4 regions of the Streptomyces sp. NPDC048650 genome follow, and region 2 is predicted to be linked to each of the others. Evidence: riboswitches for the same ligand, from Rfam matches in the RefSeq annotation. Region 2 holds a riboswitch; each other region holds the start of a gene.
What was found. A riboswitch is a leader RNA that binds a small molecule or an ion and turns the genes downstream of it on or off. The one in region 2 is predicted to bind cobalamin.
Positions count from the first base shown of each region.

Region 1: it holds a riboswitch for cobalamin, as region 2 does, so the genes downstream of both, metE (5-methyltetrahydropteroyltriglutamate--homocysteine S-methyltransferase) here and ACGFML_RS35040 (cobalamin biosynthesis protein) in region 2, are expected to answer to the same signal.
Region 3: it holds a riboswitch for cobalamin, as region 2 does, so the genes downstream of both, ACGFML_RS32230 (CbtB-domain containing protein) here and ACGFML_RS35040 (cobalamin biosynthesis protein) in region 2, are expected to answer to the same signal.
Region 4: it holds a riboswitch for cobalamin, as region 2 does, so the genes downstream of both, ACGFML_RS12260 (HoxN/HupN/NixA family nickel/cobalt transporter) here and ACGFML_RS35040 (cobalamin biosynthesis protein) in region 2, are expected to answer to the same signal.

Region 1 covers NZ_JBICVM010000013.1:72,999-78,067, forward strand. Annotated here, with positions in the region: gene thiI (tRNA uracil 4-sulfurtransferase ThiI) at 1-719, shown strand, start outside; gene cobF (precorrin-6A synthase (deacetylating)) at 716-1,537, shown strand; cobalamin riboswitch at 1,870-2,098, shown strand; gene metE (5-methyltetrahydropteroyltriglutamate--homocysteine S-methyltransferase) at 2,260-4,578, shown strand.
Region 2 covers NZ_JBICVM010000020.1:60,284-65,352, reverse strand. Annotated here, with positions in the region: gene ACGFML_RS35055 (extracellular solute-binding protein) at 1-292, opposite strand, end outside; gene ACGFML_RS35050 (caspase family protein) at 289-2,946, opposite strand; gene ACGFML_RS35045 (hypothetical protein) at 2,951-3,361, opposite strand; cobalamin riboswitch at 3,568-3,723, shown strand; gene ACGFML_RS35040 (cobalamin biosynthesis protein) at 3,853-4,812, shown strand; gene ACGFML_RS35035 (cobyric acid synthase) at 4,821-5,069, shown strand, end outside.
Region 3 covers NZ_JBICVM010000016.1:25,237-30,305, forward strand. Annotated here, with positions in the region: partial or broken gene ACGFML_RS32205 (MFS transporter) at 1-413, shown strand, start outside; gene ACGFML_RS32210 (methyltransferase) at 483-1,523, opposite strand; gene ACGFML_RS32215 (hypothetical protein) at 1,743-1,952, shown strand; gene ACGFML_RS32220 (SPW repeat protein) at 2,001-2,441, opposite strand; gene ACGFML_RS32225 (histidine phosphatase family protein) at 2,577-3,149, opposite strand; cobalamin riboswitch at 3,275-3,420, shown strand; gene ACGFML_RS32230 (CbtB-domain containing protein) at 3,463-3,681, shown strand; gene ribA (GTP cyclohydrolase II) at 3,904-4,557, opposite strand; gene ACGFML_RS32240 (creatininase family protein) at 4,660-5,069, shown strand, end outside.
Region 4 covers NZ_JBICVM010000003.1:649,713-654,781, reverse strand. Annotated here, with positions in the region: gene ACGFML_RS12275 (hypothetical protein) at 1-292, opposite strand, end outside; gene ACGFML_RS12270 (MarR family winged helix-turn-helix transcriptional regulator) at 392-919, shown strand; gene ACGFML_RS12265 (alpha/beta fold hydrolase) at 986-1,834, shown strand; cobalamin riboswitch at 1,880-2,094, shown strand; gene ACGFML_RS12260 (HoxN/HupN/NixA family nickel/cobalt transporter) at 2,125-3,234, shown strand; gene ACGFML_RS12255 (VOC family protein) at 3,328-3,828, opposite strand; gene ACGFML_RS12250 (DoxX family protein) at 3,906-4,457, opposite strand; gene ACGFML_RS12245 (hypothetical protein) at 5,068-5,069, shown strand, end outside.

The DNA of each region.
Region 1 (5,069 bases), on a different contig from region 2:
GGTACGACTCGCCGGTGGCGGCCTACCGGGCGATGCGCCGTGGACTGCGCTGCGACTTCGTCCACTTCACCGGCGCTCCGTTCACGAACGCCGCGTCCGTCTACAAGGCTTACGCCCTCGCCCGTGAACTCAACCGCTACCAGCCCGGGGGGCGGCTGCACGTCATCGCCCTCGGCCACGCGCAGAAGCAACTGGCCATCGCGGGTGCCGGCAGGCTTCAGGTCGTCGCGCAGCGACGGCTGATGGTCCGCGCCGCTTCCGCATTGGCGGGCCGGACCCGAGCGGAGGCCCTGGTGACCGGTGACAGTCTGGGGCAGGTGGCCAGCCAGACCCTGGCGAACATGGCCGCCGTCGACGAGGCCGCCACCCTGCCGGTGCTGCGGCCGCTGGTCGGCTGGGAGAAGCAGGAGATCATCGACGAGGCCCGGTCCATCGGCACCGCGGAGATCTCCGTGCTGCCGGACGAGGACTGCTGCAAGCTCCTCGCCCCGCCCCGCGTCGCCCTCCGGGCCGGGCTGACGCACCTTCACTCGGTGGAGAAGCGACTCGACCTGGACGACCTGGTGAACGGTCTGCTGCGTGACGTCCAGATCATGTACCCGGGAGAGACCGGCGGGGAGGGGGAGGCCGAAGCGGACGGCCCGGACGGGGGCCCCACGCCCAGCCGCCCCGTTCCGGCCGCGTGTGCGACGGCGCCGTCCGGGACGGTGTCCTCATGACCGGAGACGGCCGGCGGCGGATCTTGGTGATCGGGATCGGCGCAGGGGATCCCGATCATGTGACGCTGGCCGCCGTCCGGGCCATGCGGGACTGCGAGGTGTTCTTCCTCCTGGACAAGGGCGCACAGGCATCCGAGCTGACCCGGCTGCGCAGGAATCTGGTGGCCGAGCACGCCGGTCCCGGGCACCGGGTGGTCGAGGCCGCGGACCCGCGCCGCGATCGCTCCCCCGCGAGCCCGGCCGGCTATCAGGCGCAGGTCGTCGACTGGCGCCACCGCCGCGCCGCCCTGTACGAGCGCCTCATCCGGGACGAGCTGGCGCCGGGCGGGACCGGCGCCTTCCTGGTGTGGGGTGACCCCGCTCTCTACGACAGCACGATCGACACGCTGGAAGAGGTCGTCGGCCGCGGTGCGGTGTCCTTCACCTACGACGTGATTCCCGGGGTGAGCAGCCTCTCGGTGCTGGCCGCCCGGCACCGTACGACACTGACCCGGCTCGGCCGCCCGGTCCGGATCGCACCCGGTCGGCACGTTGCCGGGTCCGGGCTCGCCGAGGGCGAGGACGTCGCCGTGATGCTCGATGTCGGTGCGGCACTCACCGTCCACCAGGAGGAGGGCTGGTGGGTGTACTGGGGCGCCTACGTCGGCACACCCGAGGAGCTGCTCGTCTCCGGACCGTTGGCCGAAGTCGCCGACCGGGTACTGGAGTTGCGTGCCGCGGCCCGGGAGCGTCACGGCTGGATCATGGATGCCTGCCTGCTGCGGGCGGATGACCCGGAGCCGCCGGCAGATGCCGTGTCTCCCGTGCGCGGAGGCTAGAACCCCGCCCGCGCGTCCCGCTGTTGCACGCCGGTGTACGTCGCCCACGGCCGGATGGGCCCGTTGCGCGTCGACGGTGACCGAAGCCCGTGCTCTTGCGTTGGGCGGCGAGCGCCTCGTCCGGCCACCGTCTGGCCGCCATCTGGTCAGCAGGGCCATTTCCGGCCATGTGACAGCCGACGCACCGCTCGCCGTCCGACGCACCGCGGGACCGCCCACCGACGACGGCGTGCGCGCCGACATCGCCGCCGCGCCCTGAAACCGCACCCCGCCGGTGGCTCATCTCACAGTCCGACATGTGAGCAAAGGCACCCGATACGAGGGCCACGCTCTAGGCTGGGTGGGCAATTGGTTCGCCCCGTCCGCCAGACGGGCCGCGTCGTAAGAGGGAACCCGGTGAGAATCCGGGACTGCCCCGCAGCGGTGAGTGGGAACGACCGCCGTCATACGCACTGGATCCGAGCCGCGGATCCGGGAAGCGACGGCCAGTAGGTGCCCGCCGGAGGATTCCGGCAGGCGCGCCCGCGAGTCCGAAGACCTGCCCGTTGCCCGTGCACGCCCATGCGTGGACGGAGATCCCGGTGACCTCGAGGGCGGGTCGGCGTACATACCAGGCGGACACGTGCGTCGCGAACGCACCGTGGTTCCGTCCGGTCCGTCACCGCTTCGCGTTCCTCGTCCCGTCGCCGGGGCTTGCAGGCACATCCGCGAAGGAGAGTTCCGTGACAGCGAAGTCCGCAGCCGCGGCAGCACGGGCCACCGTGTACGGCTACCCCCGCCAGGGACAGCACCGGGAACTGAAGAAGGCAATCGAGGGCTATTGGAAGGGCAAGGTCACCGCCGAAGCCCTCAAGGAGACCGCCCGCACCCTGCGCCATTCCCACTGGCAGGAGCTGGCCGACGCCGGCATCCACGAGGTGCCCACAGGTGACTTCTCGTACTACGACCACGTGCTGGACACCAGCGTCATGGTCGGTGCTGTCCCGGACCGTCACCGCGCCGCCGTCTCGGCCGACGCGCTCGACGGCTACTTCGCCATGGCGCGCGGCACGCAGGACGTGGCGCCGCTGGAGATGACGAAGTGGTTCGACACCAACTACCACTACCTGGTGCCGGAGTTGGGGCCGGACACCGTCTTCACCGCCGACTCCACCAAGCAGGTCGCCGAGCTCAAGGAAGCCCTCGCGGTCGGTCTCACCGCGCGGCCGGTTCTCGTCGGGCCCCTCACCTATCTCCTGCTGTCCAAGCCCGCCCCGGGCGTGGCTGCCGACTTCGAGCCCCTGACGCTGCTGGACCGGCTGCTGCCGGTCTACGCCGAGGTCCTCGCCGATCTGCGCGCCGCCGGCGCCGAGTGGGTGCAGCTCGACGAGCCCGCCCTCGTCCAGGACCGCACCCCGGCCGAGCTGAACGCCGCCGCACGCGCCTACCGCGAGCTGGGTTCCCTCACCGACCGTCCGAAGCTTCTGGTCGCCTCGTACTTCGACCGGCTCGGCGACGCCCTGCCCGTCCTGGCCAAGGCTCCGGTGGACGGTCTGGCGCTCGACTTCACCGACGCGGCCGCAGCCAACCTCGACGCGCTGGCGGCCGCCGGCGGTCTGCCGGGCAAGCGCCTGGTCGCGGGCGTGGTCAACGGCCGCAACATCTGGATCAACGATCTGGAGAAGTCGCTGTCCACCCTCGGCACCCTGCTCGGCCTCGCCGACCGGGTCGACGTGGCCGCGTCCTGCTCTCTCCTGCACGTGCCGCTGGACGCCACCGCCGAACGCGACATCGACCCGCAGATCGTCCGCTGGCTGGCCTTCGCCAAGCAGAAGACCGCGGAGCTGGTGACCCTGGCACGGGGCCTGGCACAGGGCACCGACACCATCGCCACCGAACTCGCCGCGAACCGCGCCGACCTGGCCTCCCGGGCGAATTCCGCCCTCACCCACGACCCGGCCGTGCGTGCCCGTGCCGCCGCCGTCACCGACGCCGACGGCCGCCGCTCGGCGCCGTACGCCGCGCGCGCAACGGCCCAGCGGGCCCACCTCGGGCTGCCGCTGCTGCCGACCACCACCATCGGCTCCTTCCCCCAGACCGACGCACTGCGGAGCGCCCGCGCCGACCTGCGGACCGGGCGGATCGACACGGCCGGCTACGAGGACCGCATCAAGACCGAGATCCGTGACGTCCTCGGCTTCCAGGAGAAGGCCGGCATCGACGTCCTGGTGCACGGCGAGCCCGAACGCAACGACATGGTGCAGTACTTCGCCGAGCAGCTCACCGGCTACCTGGCCACCCAGCACGGATGGGTGCAGTCCTACGGCACCCGCTACGTCCGGCCGCCGGTCCTGGCCGGCGACATCTCCCGGCCCGAGCCGATGACGGTGCGCTGGACCTCCTATGCCCAGTCGCTGACCGGCCGTCCCGTCAAGGGCATGCTCACCGGCCCGGTCACCATGCTCGCCTGGTCCTTCGTCCGCGACGACCAGCCGCTGGGCGACACCGCCCGCCAGGTGGCGCTCGCGCTGCGCGACGAGGTGGGCGACCTGGAGGAAGCGGGCACGTCGGTCATCCAGGTCGACGAGCCCGCGCTGCGCGAAACGCTGCCGCTGCGCGCCGCCGACCATGCCGCGTACCTGGCCTGGGCCACCGAGGCGTTCCGCCTCAGCACCAGCGGGGTACAGGACCGGACTCAGATCCACACGCACATGTGCTACGCGGAGTTCGGCGACATCGTGCAGGGTATCGACGATCTGGATGCGGACGTCATCAGCCTGGAGGCCGCCCGCTCCCACATGCAGGTCGCCCGGGAGCTGGCCGAGCACGGCTACCCGCGCGAGGCCGGCCCCGGTGTCTACGACATCCACTCCCCTCGCGTGCCCAGCGCCGACGAGGCAGCTGCCCTGCTGCGCAAGGGACTTGAGGCCATCCCCGCCGAGCGCCTCTGGGTCAACCCGGACTGCGGCCTGAAGACCCGCGGCTGGCCCGAGACCCGCGCCTCGCTGGAGAACCTGGTCACCGCCGCCCGTACCGTCCGAGCGGAGCTCTCCGGCTCCTGACTCCGTTGACGGCCGGGAGGGGGCGCGCAGCCGCGCCCTCCCGGCCGTCTCCGGCCGCCACGCAGCTCCTCGAAACGCTGGGCGATGCCCTGCGGCAGGACGAACGGGCAGCCGAAGAGCACGGCGAACGGCCCCAGCAGGCTCCGACCGTGGACGACCTGCTCGCCGCTCTGCCGGGCCACCTACGCCACACCCGAATAATCTCCGGCCGCACGGATGCCGGCACCCGAAAAGCACCTTACGGTTCCGATGACCGGGAAAGGCGCCGCCGCTGACCGACAATCCCGGGATGGACGCGACCCTGAATCCGGTCGCTGTATACGTAACCCGGTACCGCCACCGCCCCGAAGTGCGATGTGCGCTACCGGGGAATTCGCGGTGCACCCGCGCCTGCCCTCCGACATGCGCACGCCGCGACGTTCCGTGCTGACTGGTTTCGATAAAGGAACCGGTTCAAGGAACCGGTCCAAGGAAGTGGTCCAAGGAAGCGG
Region 2 (5,069 bases):
TGTTGAGCACGTCGTAGCCGCCGTTGCCGGACTGGCCGGCCGCCAGCAGCTGGCTGCGCTGGCCGTCGGCGGTGTCGGGGAGCTTGACGATCCGCACCGTGCGGCCGGTGCGCTTCTCGAAGGCGCGGATCAGGTCCTGGCGGACACCGGAGCTGCTCAGGTCGCTGCCGGTGGCCAGGACGATCGCGCCCTTCTCGGGTGCGGGCCCGGCGTCCGAGGTGCAGCCGCTCGCGGCCACCAGCAGGGTCAGGCCGGCCAGGGCGGCGGTCAGGGCGGTGCGCGGTGCGGTCATCGCTCCCCCTTCGCGGCGGTGCCGATGGAGGCGACGAAGCCGGCGAGTTGGTCGGGGGCGTCCGGCCCCTCGGGCACGCAGCGGCCCCCGGAGGCCCCGGTCAGCCCCTGCAGGGCGAAGGTGTCGCAGCCGGAGCGGCCCATCGCCAGCGTCAGGACCGGCACGTCGGGTCCCCCCTTCAGCAGCCCGGTGAGTGTCTTCTCGACGTCGGCCGCGCGCCGCGGTCCGGTGCCGTCGTCCTGGTCGAGGATGAGCACGATCGCGTTGTGGGTGCCCTTGGCGTGCTTCATCGTGCGTACCGCGGCGGTCAACGCCTCCGCCATCGCGGCGCCGTGGTCGACGAGCCCGCCGCCCGCGATCCGCGCCAGCGCCGCCTTGCCTTCGGCCGGGTCGGCGCTGCCGAGCGGTACGGCCTGGTGGACCGCGTCGGGGTCGTCGGGGTGGGCGCGGTCCGGGAAGGTCCACAGCCCGTAGGTGTGGTGGGCGCCGGCCATCTCCAGCGCCCGGCCCGCCGCGCCGACGGCGATCGGCAGTTTGCCGCCGTCGGCCATCGAGGTGGAGGTGTCCATCAGGATCAGCACCTGGCTCGACTTCTGCGCCTTGTGGTAGCCGTCGAGGACCTCCGACACCTGGTCCGGGTCGGCGGTGAAGGGGGTGACCCCGGCGTCGGGGTCGACCTCCGCGCGGCTGTCCAGCAGTGGTGAGCCGCGGGGCGGCTGCGGCATCGTGCCGTCCTCTCCGGGCACCCCGCGGTAGCCCTGCGCGGTGAGGGTGCGCTGGCCGCCGTCCGGGGTGCGCAGCCACCGGGCGAAGCGGCCGACCGCGGCCTGCCGGGGGGTGGCGTCGGCGGCGCCGCGCCAGTCGACCCGGATCAGGGGGTGATCGAGGGCCGGGACGTTCTTGGGGTAGTAGGCGGCGTAGCGGTTGCCGGGGCCGAGCGGGGCGGGCAGGGCCGGGCAACTTCCGGTGGCCCGGCCGAGGTTGAAGTCGGCGAGGGACTTCTCGGAGACCAGCGGCGCGGAGGTGGCCGCGGCCTGCGGGCCGGCCCCGCCGCCGCCGATGCCGTTCACGCCGGGGCGCAGCGAGCACAGGAGCTCGGTGCTGCCCGCGTACTGGCTGCCCGGCGCGGACAGCCGGCTCTCGGCGCGGTCGGCGAGGGCGGTGTCGGGGCCGGGCGTGCCCGAGGAGCCGATGGCGGAGCCGTCGTTGGCGAGGTAGAGGCCGATGGTGTGCAGCAGGCCGGTACCGGACAGGACGGGGCTGGGCCGCAGGAGTTCGAGGTGCCCGCGGTCGGCCCCGGTGAGCAGGTCCCGCCAGGGGGCGCCGGCCCGTTCGACGTCGTCCAGCCGCTTCTTCGACGGAATGCCGACGACGAGCGGGGTGTAGGCGACCGGGCCGGTGTTGCGCAGCGTCGCGGGGGATCCGCCGGCCGGCATCAGGCGGCGGGCCTCGTCGTAGTCGGCGGTCGACTCGGGGATCCACAGGTCGGGCTGCGGGCCCGGCCGGTGGAGGGGCTCGACGCCCTTGCCGTCCGGCCCGCTCCGGCCGGTGCCCCGCGCCTCGCCCTGCCAGCGGTCGGCGGCGGCGAAGCCCTGGTCTGTCTGGTCCTTGGCGGCGGAGTAGACGGTGATCTGGGCGCGCCGGCACCCGTCGGGGTAGTCGCTCTCGCCGGACAGGGGGCGGATGTTGGCGGCGGACATCTCGTAGTCGAAGGCGACCCGGCGCAGGGTCGCCTCGGCCTCGGGGTCGGTGAGCAGCCGCAGTTCGAGGGCGGGCGGACAGGGCGGTGCGGCGCCGGGGAGGTTCAGCAGGACGACGCCCGCGGTGGCCGGCACGAAGACGATCGCCAGGGTGAGCAGGAGGCGGATCCAGTGCTGGAGCACCGGGTTGAGCCAGCGGCGTAAGCGGACCCGCAGTGGGGTCGGGGGCCGGACCTCGGGAGTGGCGAAGGAGAGGACGACGTCGTCGGTGGTGTTCTGCTTCGCCGAGCGGGGCTCCCAGACGTCGCCCATCGGGGTCCGCTCGTCGGCGAGTTCCTCGCGCAGCGCCTGTACGAGGTCGTCGAAGGCGACGAAGCGCCTGCCGGGTATGCCGCGTTCGAGGACCGCGACCACGGCGCGGGTGAAGACGCTGCCGCCGGCCGGTTCCTCGCCGCTGAAGATCCGGCGGTTGGGCTGCGCGGCCATCAGCAGCGAGAGGGGTCTGCGGCAGCGGTGGACGGCTTCGCCGGCGTTTCCGGCGTAGCAGCACTCCAGGACGACGACGATCCGGTCGGCACGGGCGTTGTCCAGGTAGGGCAGCACCGTGTCCTGCCAGGAGACGGTCTTGTGCAGCCGGGACCTCGAGGCGCCGACCATCAGCTGGAGATTGCCGCCGTCCGGGCCGACCCGGCCGTGGCCGGAGAAGTACACCAGCAGCAGGCCGCGTGCCTCGTCGGTGACGGCGTCCAGCGCCTGCTCCACCTCCCACGGCTCCTGGGCCTTGCAGACGCGGACCTCGTCCTCGGTGAACAGATCGGTGCCGGGGTCGGCAAGGACGCGCCGGAGCTGTTCGGCGTTGTCCCGCACCGCGGGCAGCGGGCGGAGGTTCTTGTAGTCGCCGACACAGATCAGCAGCGCCCGGTTGGTCTTGCCGCGCGCGTCGTATTCGGACATCCGCTCAGTCCCCGGCGGTGCTGCCGCCCTCGGCGCCGCCGAGCTCGCGCAGTGCACCGTCGCCCTCGCCGACCACGACGGCGGGTTCCTCGCCCGCGGAGCGCTCCTCCTTGCGCCGCCGCAGCCACTCCTGCAGGGCGATGGTCAGGCTCTTGGTGATCTCCGCGGCGACCGCGCCGACGACCACGAGGATCACGTCGTCCACGCCGACGGCCATGTCGGCGGGGCCGGCCTCGTCGGCGCCCTCGGCCGCCGGCCGCGGGCGCAGCGCCCAGTCGTGCCGACGGCTGGTCAGCCACGGCTCCCGCTCCAGCCACGCCCGCAGGTCCGCACCGTCCTGTTCCGGATTGTGCGTGCCTGTGATCCTGATGCGGATCTCCTGGCGGATCTCGTCTCGGTCAGCGCTGTCCGGCATCCCCCGGCCCCCCTTCCGGCGGGCCCCATCGCCCACCGTGCACCAGATGGTGGCGCGGGACCGGGCCCAGGGGCAACCGTCGGTGACGCACCGGACACCCTGTGGCCCGCGCCACACCCCCTGCCACAGGGCTGCGTCGCAGGTCAAGGGTGAGTTGACGGGCATTCGCGGGGCGTGGTGGACTGCCCGGGCCATTCGGCGACAGCTGAGGAAGTCCGGTGCGAATCCGGCGCGGTCCCGCCACTGTCACCGGGGAGCGTTCCTCCAGCGAAGGTCACGGTCCGTCGCGCGCCTGCCCGAAGGGGTCGGTGGGTACGGACTGGAAGGCCGGGGGAAGCGCCGATCCGGGAGCCAGGAGACTCTTGTCGCCGTCACGTCGAGCCAGGGCGCGGACCCTGAGTGAGGACATATCACCATGCCCGGCCGCCGTTCGAGATGCCCGCGCCCTGCCGTCGCCGTGTCCCTTCGAGGCCAGACGGCGGCCTGATCCGATGCGCGGCGAACACGCGGCCTACGCGTGCGGCGCGGCCCTCGGCTTCCTCGGTGACCTGATCGTGGCGGACCCTCGGCGCGGCCATCCGGTGGCCGCCTTCGGCCGGGCCGCGGGCGCCGTCGAGCGTCGACTGTGGCGCGACCACCGCGGATACGGGGCGGCGCACGCACTGTTGTGCGCGGGCGGCGCGGCCGCCGGTGCCGCACTCCTGCAGCGCGCCGTGCACGGCAGCCTCCCGGCGCGGACCGCGGTGACCGCCGCGACCGTCTGGGCGGTGCTCGGCGGCACCTCGCTCGGCCGGGAGGCGCGGGCGGTCGGCGGTGCGCTGGAGGCGGGCGACCTGGACGTGGCGCGGGAGCGGCTGCCGCATCTGTGCGGCCGCGATCCGCAGGCGCTGGACGGCCCGCAGATGGCCCGCGCGGTGGTGGAGTCGGTCGCGGAGAACACCTCGGACGCGGTGGTGGGCGCCCTGGTGTGGGGCGCGCTCGGCTCGGTGCCCGGCCTGGTGGCGTTCCGTGCCGTGAACACCCTGGACGCGATGGTCGGTCACAGGTCGCCGCGCTACCGGCGGTTCGGCTGGGCCTCGGCCCGCCTCGACGACGTGGCCGGGTGGCCCGGCTCCCGGCTGACCGCCGCGCTGACCGTCCTCGCGGGCCCCGACCGGCGCGGTGCGCTGCGGGCCTGGCGGGCCGACGGTGGTGCGCACCCGAGCCCCAACGCGGGCCCGGTGGAGGCTTCGTTCGCGGGCGCGCTCGGCGTCCGGCTGGGCGGCACCCTGACCTACGGCGGCCGGGTGGAACACCGCCCGGTGCTCAACGGCGCGGCGCCGCCACCGGACGTGGCCGACATCGCACGGGCGGTGCGGCTCTCGCGGCGGGTGAACGCTCTGGCGCTGGCGGCGACGGTGGCGGGACGGCTGGCGTTCGGCGCCGCACGGCTCAGGAGGAGGACCCGGTGAACGGGCACATGACGGGAGCGGCTCCGGCCCTCGGCGGTGGTCTGCTGGTGGCCGGTACGACGTCCGACGCGGGCAAGAGCGTGGTGACGGCGGGCATCTGCCGCTGGCTGGCCCGGCAGGGCGTGCGCGTGGCGCCGTTCAAGGCGCAGAACATGTCGCTCAACTCCTTCGTGACGCGCGAGGGGGCGGAGATCGGGCGGGCGCAGGCGATGCAGGCGGCCGCGGCGCGGGTGGAGCCGACCGCGCTGATGAACCCC
Region 3 (5,069 bases), on a different contig from region 2:
GCCTGCTCTTCGCCTGTGGCGCGCTCGGCATGCTGGCCGGGGACACGGCGGTCGGCCGCTTCGTCCCGGCCCGGTGGCGCCACCGGCTCGTCGTTCCGCTGTGCCTGCTGCTCGCCGTGCCGTACCTGCTCTTCGGCCTGCATCCGGCGCTGCCGCTCGCGGCGGCGGCGGTGTCGCTCGCCACCGTCGGCTATGGGGCGGGGCTGCTGCTGCAGGAGCGGCTGCTGGCCCTGACGCCACCGGAGGCGAGCGGTCACGCCCTGGGCCTGCACACCTCGGGCATGCTGACCTGGCAGGGCGTCGGCGCCGCCCTGGCGGGGGCCGTCGCCGAGCGCACCTCGGCCGCCACCGGGATGGCGGCGACGGCCGCGGCCTCGATCGCGGTCACCCTGGCCCTCGCACCGGGGCTGCGGCCCGGCCCCCCGCAGCCCCGGCACGACGCAGCCGCGGACACACCCGGCGACGGCACGGGCGCCCCGTCGTCACACGGGCTCGGCCTCCAGCAGGGAGAAGCGGTTGGGCCTGGGCAGCGGCGTCACGGACCGCAGGGCGAAGCCGGCGCCGCCCAGCAGGCGTGCGAAGTCGTCCCGGGTGCGTTCCCGGCCACCGACGTTGACCAGCATGTTCAGGTCGCTGATATAGACGACTCCGGCGGCCGAGGGATCCACGACGGGCGGCAGCACCGGCTCGATGATCAGTAGTCGGCCGTCGTCCGGGACGGCCCGGCGGCAGTGGCGGAGGATCTCCGTGCACCGCTCGTCGCTCCAGTCGTGGATCACGCTCTTGAGGAGATACAGGTCGGCGCCGTCCGGTGCCGTGGTGAAGAAGTCCCCGCTCACCAGGGAACACCGGCCTTCCAGGCCGTCTCGGGCCAGTGTGTCGGCGGCCTGTGCGAGCCCCTCGCGAAGGTCGAAGACGATGCCGGTGAGCGACGGGTGCGCCCGCAGGATCGCGGCGAGCAGCGTGCCGTCGCCGCCGCCGATGTCGGCCACCGTCGTGAAGCGGCCGAAGTCGAACACCGCCGGCAGCAAGGCCGCGGTGTCGCGCGTGGCCTGGCCCATCGCGGCATTGAACTCGGCGGAGAGTTCCGGATGTTCGGCGAGGTGACCGAAGAAGTCCTTGCCGAAGAGCGCGTCGAAGGCCGGCTCACCGGTCCGCACGCTGTCTTCCAGGTGCTCCCATGCCCGGAGCATGGTGGGGTCGGTGAACATCCGGGCGAAGGAGTGCAGCGACCCGGGCCCGTCACTGCGCAGCAGGGCGCCGGCCGGGGTGACGGCGAACCGTCCCGGGGCCCGCTCGGCGAGCAGCCCCAGCCCGGCCAGCGCCCGTAACAACCTGCCCATGGCCTGTGGCCGGGCCGCGCACTGCGCCGCGACGTCCGCCGCCGTCACCGTGCCGTCGCCGATCAGATCGACGATCCGGAGGCGGACGGCGGCCCCCAGGGTGTGCGACGCCATGGCGCCGTAGGCGATCCGGGTCAGTACCTCGCGGCCCTCGTCGACCGGCCGATTCTCCTGGGACATGGGAGACACCTCTCTGTTCACGGGCACGGCGGGCGCGATCGCCGCGTTACGGACGGGGTCGCACCGGGCACAACAACGCCTGTGGCAGTGCGGCCCGTTGCCCGCCGCACCGCATCATGCGAGGTAACCCTAAGATCTCGGGATCACCGGGACAACGACCCCTGCGATCCGCCCGTGCGACGCGACCGCCGACCCACTCCGGGAGGGAGGAACACCCCTGTGTTCCCCGACGACGACCGCCGACCCGGCGACCGTGCCGGGCAGTTGAGGCGGGGCGCCGCCTGGCTGCTGCTGGCCGCCGGGCTCGTCGGGCTGGGCTCCGGCATCGCCTTCGGCCAGGGCCTGCTGATGGCGGGCGGAGTGATGCTGGCCGGGTTCTCCGGGAATCTGCTGGCCCCGGACGGCCGTCGGCCCACCCACCCTCGATGAGGGCGGGCGGGCCGACGGTCTGTCACACGCCCCGTTCCGGGGCCTGCCTCATGTCGTGCGGCGACTCTTGGCGGCCGCGCCGATGCACATCGCCCCCAGCAGGAAGGTGAGGGCTCCGATGATGATGTTGTTGAGGATCACGCCCGCGTCCGGGCCGCTGCCGACGATCCAGGGCGCGACGATCATCCACACGCCCATGGCGCACATCGCGCCACTCAGGCCGTACATGCGGTCGGGTGTGACGGTGAACCCGACGGCCAGCAGCGCGATGGCGATGCCGAGGATCAGGTTGTGGGTCAACAGTGCGGGCTGCGAGGCCGCGTAGTGGACGATCCACGGTGATGCGGCGCAGTACAGGCCGACGAGGAACACCGGCCCGTCCACGAGGATCACGTCACGTCCGCCGAGGACCCGCTCGTATCGCGCCTGCATCTCAGAAACATCGGGGTGACCTGCGAGATCTCCCCTGTGGTGTGAGACGTCGGCCATCCGACTCGCCTCCTTCGCTCCGCAAGCGTGGCCGTACCGCGGCAAAGGAACCGCGCACTCTTTATTCTGCGCTTATTTTGCGCTTATGTCGCCTTTACCCTGAAGACGATCGATACGGGCCCTCACAGCCCGCCGTCAGTCCCGACGCAGGGCCCGCCCCAACCCGAGGTTCCAGCGCCCGCCCCGGCCACTGAGCTCCGTCACGGTGAGCGGCGGTACGTCGAGCCGCCAGAAGACCTCCACGGGCCCCCGCAGGGCGCACACCGCGGCGGCACGCACCACGTCCACCTCCACCACCGCCAGGACCCGCCCGGGAGTGGCCACGAGCCCCGCGAGCCACTCCCCGGTCCGCTCGCACAGCTCGCGCAGCGACTCGCCGCCGTGCCCCGCGAAGTCCGGGTCGGACAGCCAGGCGGACACCCCTTCCCCTTCCGCCCCGGCCACCTCGGCCAGGGTTCGGCCGCGCCAGCGCCCCATCGCACAGCCCGACGGCGCCGGCTCGGACTCTCCCGGCAACCCGATCTCCGCGGCCGTACGGCGGCACCGGACGGAGGGCGAGACGGCGACGCGGTCCGCGGACGGCAGATTTCCGGCCACCGCGCGGGCCCGTCGCAGACCGGCCTCGCTCAGCGGCCCGTCGTCATCGAAACGCACCTCGCGCTGCGCGTCACCGGCGGCCGGCGAGACCAGCATCACCCGAGTTGTCATGTCCTCTTCTCTCATAGTCCGCCCGCCACGGCAACGACGTTCCCTTTCCGGTGAGTTGACGCCGCAGCGCGCCCCTCCTTGCGTCCCTCCGCCCCTCGCACGACCTTGGCCCGCCGGTCGGTACGCGATACCTTCCCGATGATATTGACGACGACATGACGGAAGCCGGTGGGATCCCGGCGCGGTCGCGCCACTGTATGTCCGGTTTTGACGCAGCCCCAGCGGGGCCGGGACCGGGCGAGCCAGACCCGACATATCGCGTGCGCACTCCACGAACCAGGGACGCGAGTTCCCCCTACCAGGAGGTCCCGCCATGGCTCAGACCATCGCACCCCCGGCCACCGGCACCATCGCCCCGGCCCCGATCCCCCTCAAGGCCATCGCCCCCTGGGCACTGTTCACCGGTGTCCTGATGCTGGTCCTGCTGTACTTCATCGGCGCGGAGCAGGGCGCCACCTCACTGCTCTCCGGAACGGACGTCCACGAGTGGGTCCACGACGGACGCCACCTCCTCGGATTCCCCTGCCACTGATCGGGATCCGGTCAACGGTGGCGGGCGGCGCGGCATTCGCGCCCGCCCACGCCGTCCTGCCGTCCTGCCGCCCGTCGACGAAGTACCGCAGGCTTCTCCGGCTCCCTGCTCCGGCGATTCCGGATGCCGCGGGTACGGCCTTCGCGGCGGCGGCCTCCTGGGCCGCCCCTGATGCGGCACCCCGATAAGGGCCCGCGACCCCGGTCGCGGGCCCTTATGCCGTCAGAACAGCCCGGGAATGCCGTCGAGATGCGGCAGATCGTGGTCGAGCCGCTCCCGTTTCGTCCGCAGATAGCGGATGTTCTCCGCACCCGGCGGCATCAGCAGCGGAACCTGTTCGGCGACGGTGACACCATGCCGCAGCAGCGCCTCCCGCTTACGCGGATTGTTCGACAGCAGCCTTACCGACCCGACGCCGAGATCCCGCAGCATTCCGGCCGCGACGCCGTATTCGCGAGCGTCGACCGGAAGTCCGAGCGCGATGTTCGCCTCGACCGTGTCCAGCCCGCCCTCCTGGAGTTTCATCGCCCGGAGCTTGGCCAACAGCCCTATCCCCCGGCCCTCGTGGCCCTGCACATACACCAGAACGCCGCGCCCGGCCGCCACGATCGCCCGCAGCGCCGCGGACAATTGGTCGCCGCATTCGCAGTGCGTGGACCCGAAGACATCTCCGGTCAGACACTCCGAATGCACCCGGGTCAGCACCTGCTGCGCCGCCACATCGCCGTACACCAAGGCCACTTGCTCGATGCCGCTGCGGACCGCGAGATAGCCGACGGCCAGAAATTCGCCGTGCGCGGTGGGCAACCGGACCTCCACCACCCGTTCGACCTGGCTGTCGTCATCGAGAGCGATACCGGCATGGAGGTCCGTCATGGCGTGATGGTACCGGGGTGGGCACCCGGTTGGCATGAGTTGGCCTGATGCCTATGCTGCGACGGCCCTGCGAACGAGCGCGACGAAAGGCCGCACCCCACCATGACCGCACCGGTACCCCGGAATTCGGCCCGCGCGCTACTGACGGCGGACACCACCCAGGACGTACGGGAGCGGCAGCCGCACTTCGCCCTCCTTCCCGTCGGAAGCTTCGAACAGCACGGCCCTTTCCTGCCGTTGATCACCGACACGGTCATCGCCTGCACCGTCGCCGACGAGGTCGCCGCCGGCCGTCCCGCACTTCTGCTGCCACCGCTGACCATCTCCTGTTCCCACGAACACGCGGCTTGGCCCGGCACGGTCAGCATTTCGGCCCGTACCCTGCACACCGTCGTGACGGACATCGCCGATTCGCTGCGCCGCTCCGGAATCGACTCCTTGATTCTCGTCAACGGACACGGCGGAAATTACGTACTGCGCAATATCGTTCAAGAATCCGGCGGCACGGGGAC
Region 4 (5,069 bases), on a different contig from region 2:
GCTCGCGCCCCGGCAGGGTGGCGGCGAGCAGCACGGCGTCGCCGAAGTCCGCGGCGATGCGCACACAGGCCGCCGTGCGCAGCGACGGCCCCGCGGGAGCCAGCACCATCGCGAGTCCACTCGCCGCGTCGCGCCAGCCGAGCGGGCGCAACGCCGTCCGGGTCTCCCGCGCGGTGCGCCCCTCGTCGTCGACGAGCCCCGAGGGCCGGGCCAACAGGCCCGGCAGCGCCGTCACCGCCAGGCCGTACACCGCGGTGGCCGCTCCCACCGCGCGCAGCAAACGCACCGTCATCCGCCGCCCGCCTCCTTCCTCGTCGCCCCCGTCACCTCACCAACAGCCTTCCGCACGGACACCCTTCCCAAACGACATCTCCAGTGTCATCATGACATCATGAGTGTCGTTGAGTCGGGCGCCGGCGACGAGTCGGCCCCCACCGAAGAGCTGCTGTACGACGTCATACGGCGCCTGTGGCCCCTGCACCGCACGATCGTGCGCGCGGTGGAGCGGGAGCTGGAGGGCACGGGCATGACCGCCGGCGAGCACGCGCTGCTCGACGCGCTGCGCAGCCAAGGCCCGCGGACGGTGCCGCAGTTGGCCCGCTCACTGGGCCTCGACCGACAACCGGTACAGCGCTGGGTGAACCACGCTTCGGAGCTGGGCCTGGTCGTGACGGCACCCAACCCCGCACACCGCCGCTCCTCGCTGATCCGACTCACCGCCGAGGGCGGTGAGGTGATGCGCGGAATCCAGGAGTCCGAGGCCGGCGAACTCCGCCGCGGACTGACCGACCTGTCCGCGGACGACATCTCGACGACGCTGCGCGTACTCGACCGACTCGGCGAGGAATTCCGGCACCTGGCGGACGGCTCGCACGTTGCCCCAGAGGATCTCGACAACAAGGACAACCAACCCGAATAACCCCACCGGCCCACGCCGGGGACGGCCCGCTCCCCGTCCCCGCCCACACAAGGAAGTGCACGCAGCATGACCCACCCGTACAGCGCCTGGACCGAACTCGACAACGGCACCGTGCCGGTCAGGGATGGCGAGCTGTTCTACGAGACGGCCGGCGAGGGCCCGGCGGTGGTGCTGCTGCACGGCGGTGTGCTCGACCAGCGCATGTGGGACGAGCAGTTCTCCTGGCTGGTGGGCTCCGGCCACCGCGTGATCCGGTACGACTCCCGCGGCCACGGCCTGTCCTCCACCGTGGCCGGGGACTGGGCCAACCACGACGATCTCTGCGCCCTCCTCGACGCCCTGGATGTGCCGAGCGCCGTCCTCGTCGGCCTTTCGCACGGCGCCCGGGTGGCCCTCGACACCGCCGTCGCCCACCCCGAGCGGGTCGGCGCCCTGGCGCTCGCCTCCCCCGGGATCAGCGGCCGCGCCTTCACCGACCCGTTCATCCTGGAGCACATCGGCGCACAGGTGGCGGCGATCGGCGCACCGGACGGCATGGAGCGGTATGTCGAGCACTTCCTGCGGATGTGGGTGGACGGCCCGCACCGCGGACCGTCCGATGTCCATCCCGGGCTGCGCGAGCGGATGCGCGCCTCGGCCGCGGCGACGGTCGAGGTCCACGCCGACGGCATGGGTGCCGGTATGCCGGTCGAAGTCGGCGCCGCCGGCCGGCTGTCCGAGATACGGGTGCCGACGATCGTGTTCGACGGTGACCTCGACAGCACGGACATCGCCGCCAACGCCCACGCGATCACCCTCGCCGTCCCCGGCGCCCGCCGGATCCGGATACCGGCCGCCGCCCACATGGTCAACCTGGAGAACACCGTGCTCTTCGACCGCGAACTGCGGGCCTTCCTGTCGGCCTTGCCGCGCTGAGGGTCCGGCCGCCAAGGGGCCGTCGGTGACGTTCGGGGTCGGCGGTTAGAGTGGCTGTGCCGTGGTGTTCGGGAAGACCGGTGACGGACCTTGTGGTCCCAGACCGGAGCGGCCCTCGCCACTGTGATCGGGAAGTCTCCGTTCCTTCCGTACGCGCGTGAGCGCATACGGCGCCACTGACCGCAGCCCGCGGCCGGGAAGGCGGGAGCGGATGCGTGCACCCGTAAGCCAGGAGACCGGCCACGGCATCTCACGAACTGATCCACGAGGTGCTGGAGCGTGACCGACGGATGGCCCTGTCCACCGATACCCCGACGACCCCTGCCCCCGCCGCGTTCCGCTGGCGCCGGCAGGACACCGTCCGCACGGCGGGCCTGATCGCCGTCATAGCCGGGCTGCACGTCGTCGCCTTCGGCGTGCTCTTCCTTCTCGTGGTCCCGCACCGCTACACCGTGGGGAGCCAGGTCTTCGGCGTGGGGCTCGGCATCACCGCCTACACCCTCGGCATGCGGCACGCCTTCGACGCGGACCACATCGCGGCCATCGACAACACCACCCGCAAGCTGATGGCCGACGGCAAGCGGCCGGTCTCGGTGGGCTTCTGGTTCGCCCTCGGCCACTCCAGCGTGGTCGTCGCGATGGCCGCCCTGGTCGCGGGCGGCGCCCAGCTCGCGGGCACCCTGCTCAACGATCGGTCCCGCACCCACCAGATCCTGGGCACCGTGGGCACCACGGTGTCCGGAAGCTTCCTCTACCTCATCGCCGCCCTCAACCTCATCGCGCTGGCCGGGATCTGGCGGGTCTTCCGCGGTCTGCGCGAGGGCCGCTTCGACGAGGCCGAGCTGGAGCAGCGGCTCGATTCGCGCGGCTTCATGAATCGCGTCCTGGGCCGGTTCACCCGCTCCATCTCCCGCCCGGGCCAGATGTTCCCGCTGGGCTTCCTCTTCGGGCTCGGGTTCGACACGGCGACCGAGGTCACGCTGATGGTGATGGCGGGCAGCGGCGCCGCGGCCGGTCTGCCCTGGTACGCCGTGCTGTGCCTGCCGCTGCTGTTCGCCGCCGGAATGAGCCTCTTCGACACCCTGGACGGCACCTTCATGAACTTCGCCTACCAGTGGGCGTTCTCCAACCCGGTGCGCAAGGTCTACTACAACCTCACCATCACCGGCCTGTCCATCGCCGTCGCCTTCCTCATCGGCACGATCGAGCTGGTCACCGTCCTGCACGACAAACTCGGCCTCAACGACGCGGTGACCGGCTGGATTTCCGGCCTCGACCTCGACAACGTCGGCTTCATCATCGTCGGCCTGTTCGTGCTGGTGTGGGCGGCGGCACTGGCGTACTGGCGGCTGGCCGGGGTCGAGAAGCGCTGGGCAACGCGGGCAACGTCGGGCTCCTGACCCCCGGGCAACGCCCGGGCGGCGTCGGGCTCCTGACGCCCGGCCGGTGAACCGGCACACAGGGCCCGTCCACCGCTTCTGCCGTACCGCCCGTCAGGTGGCCGAGCCGGCGGCCGCACCGGTCATCAGGTCGGGCCCCCAGCGCTCGAGCTCCGCCGCGAGATCGAGCGGCCGCAGCCGGTGCGTCTCGTCCGGGCCCGGCCAATCCTCCCGCGGCACCCGCCACATCACCTCGAACTCGTTGCCGTCCGGGTCCTTGGCGTACAGGGACTTGGAGACGAGGTGGTCCGTGGCACCTACCAGGGCGCCGCGGGCCGCGAGCCGGGCCTCGGTCGCGGCGAGTTCGCCGAGCGTGCCGACCTCCCACGCCAGGTGGTAGAGCCCGGCCCGGCCCGACTCCGGACCCGGTGCGTCAGCGCCCACCGCGAACAGCCCCAGATCGTGGTCATTGAGCGAATCCGGCGCGCTGAGGAACGCGGCGCGCCCGGGTATCTCGACATCCAGCGTGAGGCCGAGGGCCTCGGTGTAAAAGGCGACGGAGCGCGCCACATCGCGGATGTAGAGCACCGCGTGATTGAGACGTCGTACGGACACAGCCCTCTCCCATTTCTTCCGCCGCAACGCCCCCAGGGCGCCACGGTCCTGCTGTCTCTACGGATCCCCGCCGTGCGCTAGGCACGGACCAGCAGCACGCCCCCTGCGGCCACGACGGCGAGCACCAGCGCGATCACACCGTGGGTGAGCCGGTGCGCCCGCAGCACGGGCAGCAGGCGGTCGGCGGCACAGCGTCCGGGCCCCGCCAGCGCCAGCGCAACCGCGCCGGCCGTCAGCAGCAGCTCGTACTCCACACCCTTCGGCGCGAAGAAGCCCCCGCCCCACTTCACGGCGAGCGCGTTGATCATCGTGCCCACGACCGCCGCGGCAGCGAGCGGCGTGAGAAGCCCCAGCACCAGGCCCAGCCCGCCGAGCATTTCGCTCGCCCCCGCCACCAGCGCCATCGTCTTCCCCGACGGATAACCGCTCATCTCGAAGAACTTCCCGGTCCCCGCCAGCCCGCCACCGCCGAACCAGCCGAACAGCTTCTGGGCCCCATGGGCGGCCATGGTCAGTCCGAGCACGACCCGCAGGACGAACAGGCCGGTGTCGTAGCCGTGGGGGGACGCGGCATGGCGCGTGTCCACACCGAGCCGGGGAATCTGGACAGTGCTGAGGGGGGATGTCATGGCGAACGCTCTTCCGGTGTCGAGGGCGATGCTATTTACTTGAAAGTTCAAGTCACTCACTACGACGATACACAGCACCCCCACCACGAACAACCACCATCCGGCCGACCGCCCCCTCGGCGGCCACCGCCCGGTCCCCGCCGACCCCCCAGCCTCTCCGCAACCTGCGGCGACCCCCTCCCTGCCCCCCTCACCGCCGAGACAACGTTCATGCACCAAAGCCGCATACGCGGACCGCTTCGCTCACCGGTGCCGGACGACGGCCGCAGCCACAGTCGCCCTGAACTGCCGCCACACTCATCCATCGGGCGCGTTCCGACGGGGCGCGCCGGCGACGGCGACATCAGCCTCGGCCGTCGCTGGCTGCGGCACGAGGCTGGCTGACGCAGGTGTCGCAGGTGTCGGTGGGCGGAGCGAAGCCTGTGTGACCGAGGAGCACCCGGATTGGCGTCACGGAGAGTCCAACTGCGCCTTCGGGTCGAGCTGATCGCCGTAGCCGGCTGCCGTCCATACATGGTGGCGGAAGTGCTCCGGCGTCACGATCCCCGGCCATGGGTGCCCTGAGGCATGCTGAGCAGCTGAACTCCTCCCTCGCCCCTTGGAGAGCAGCGT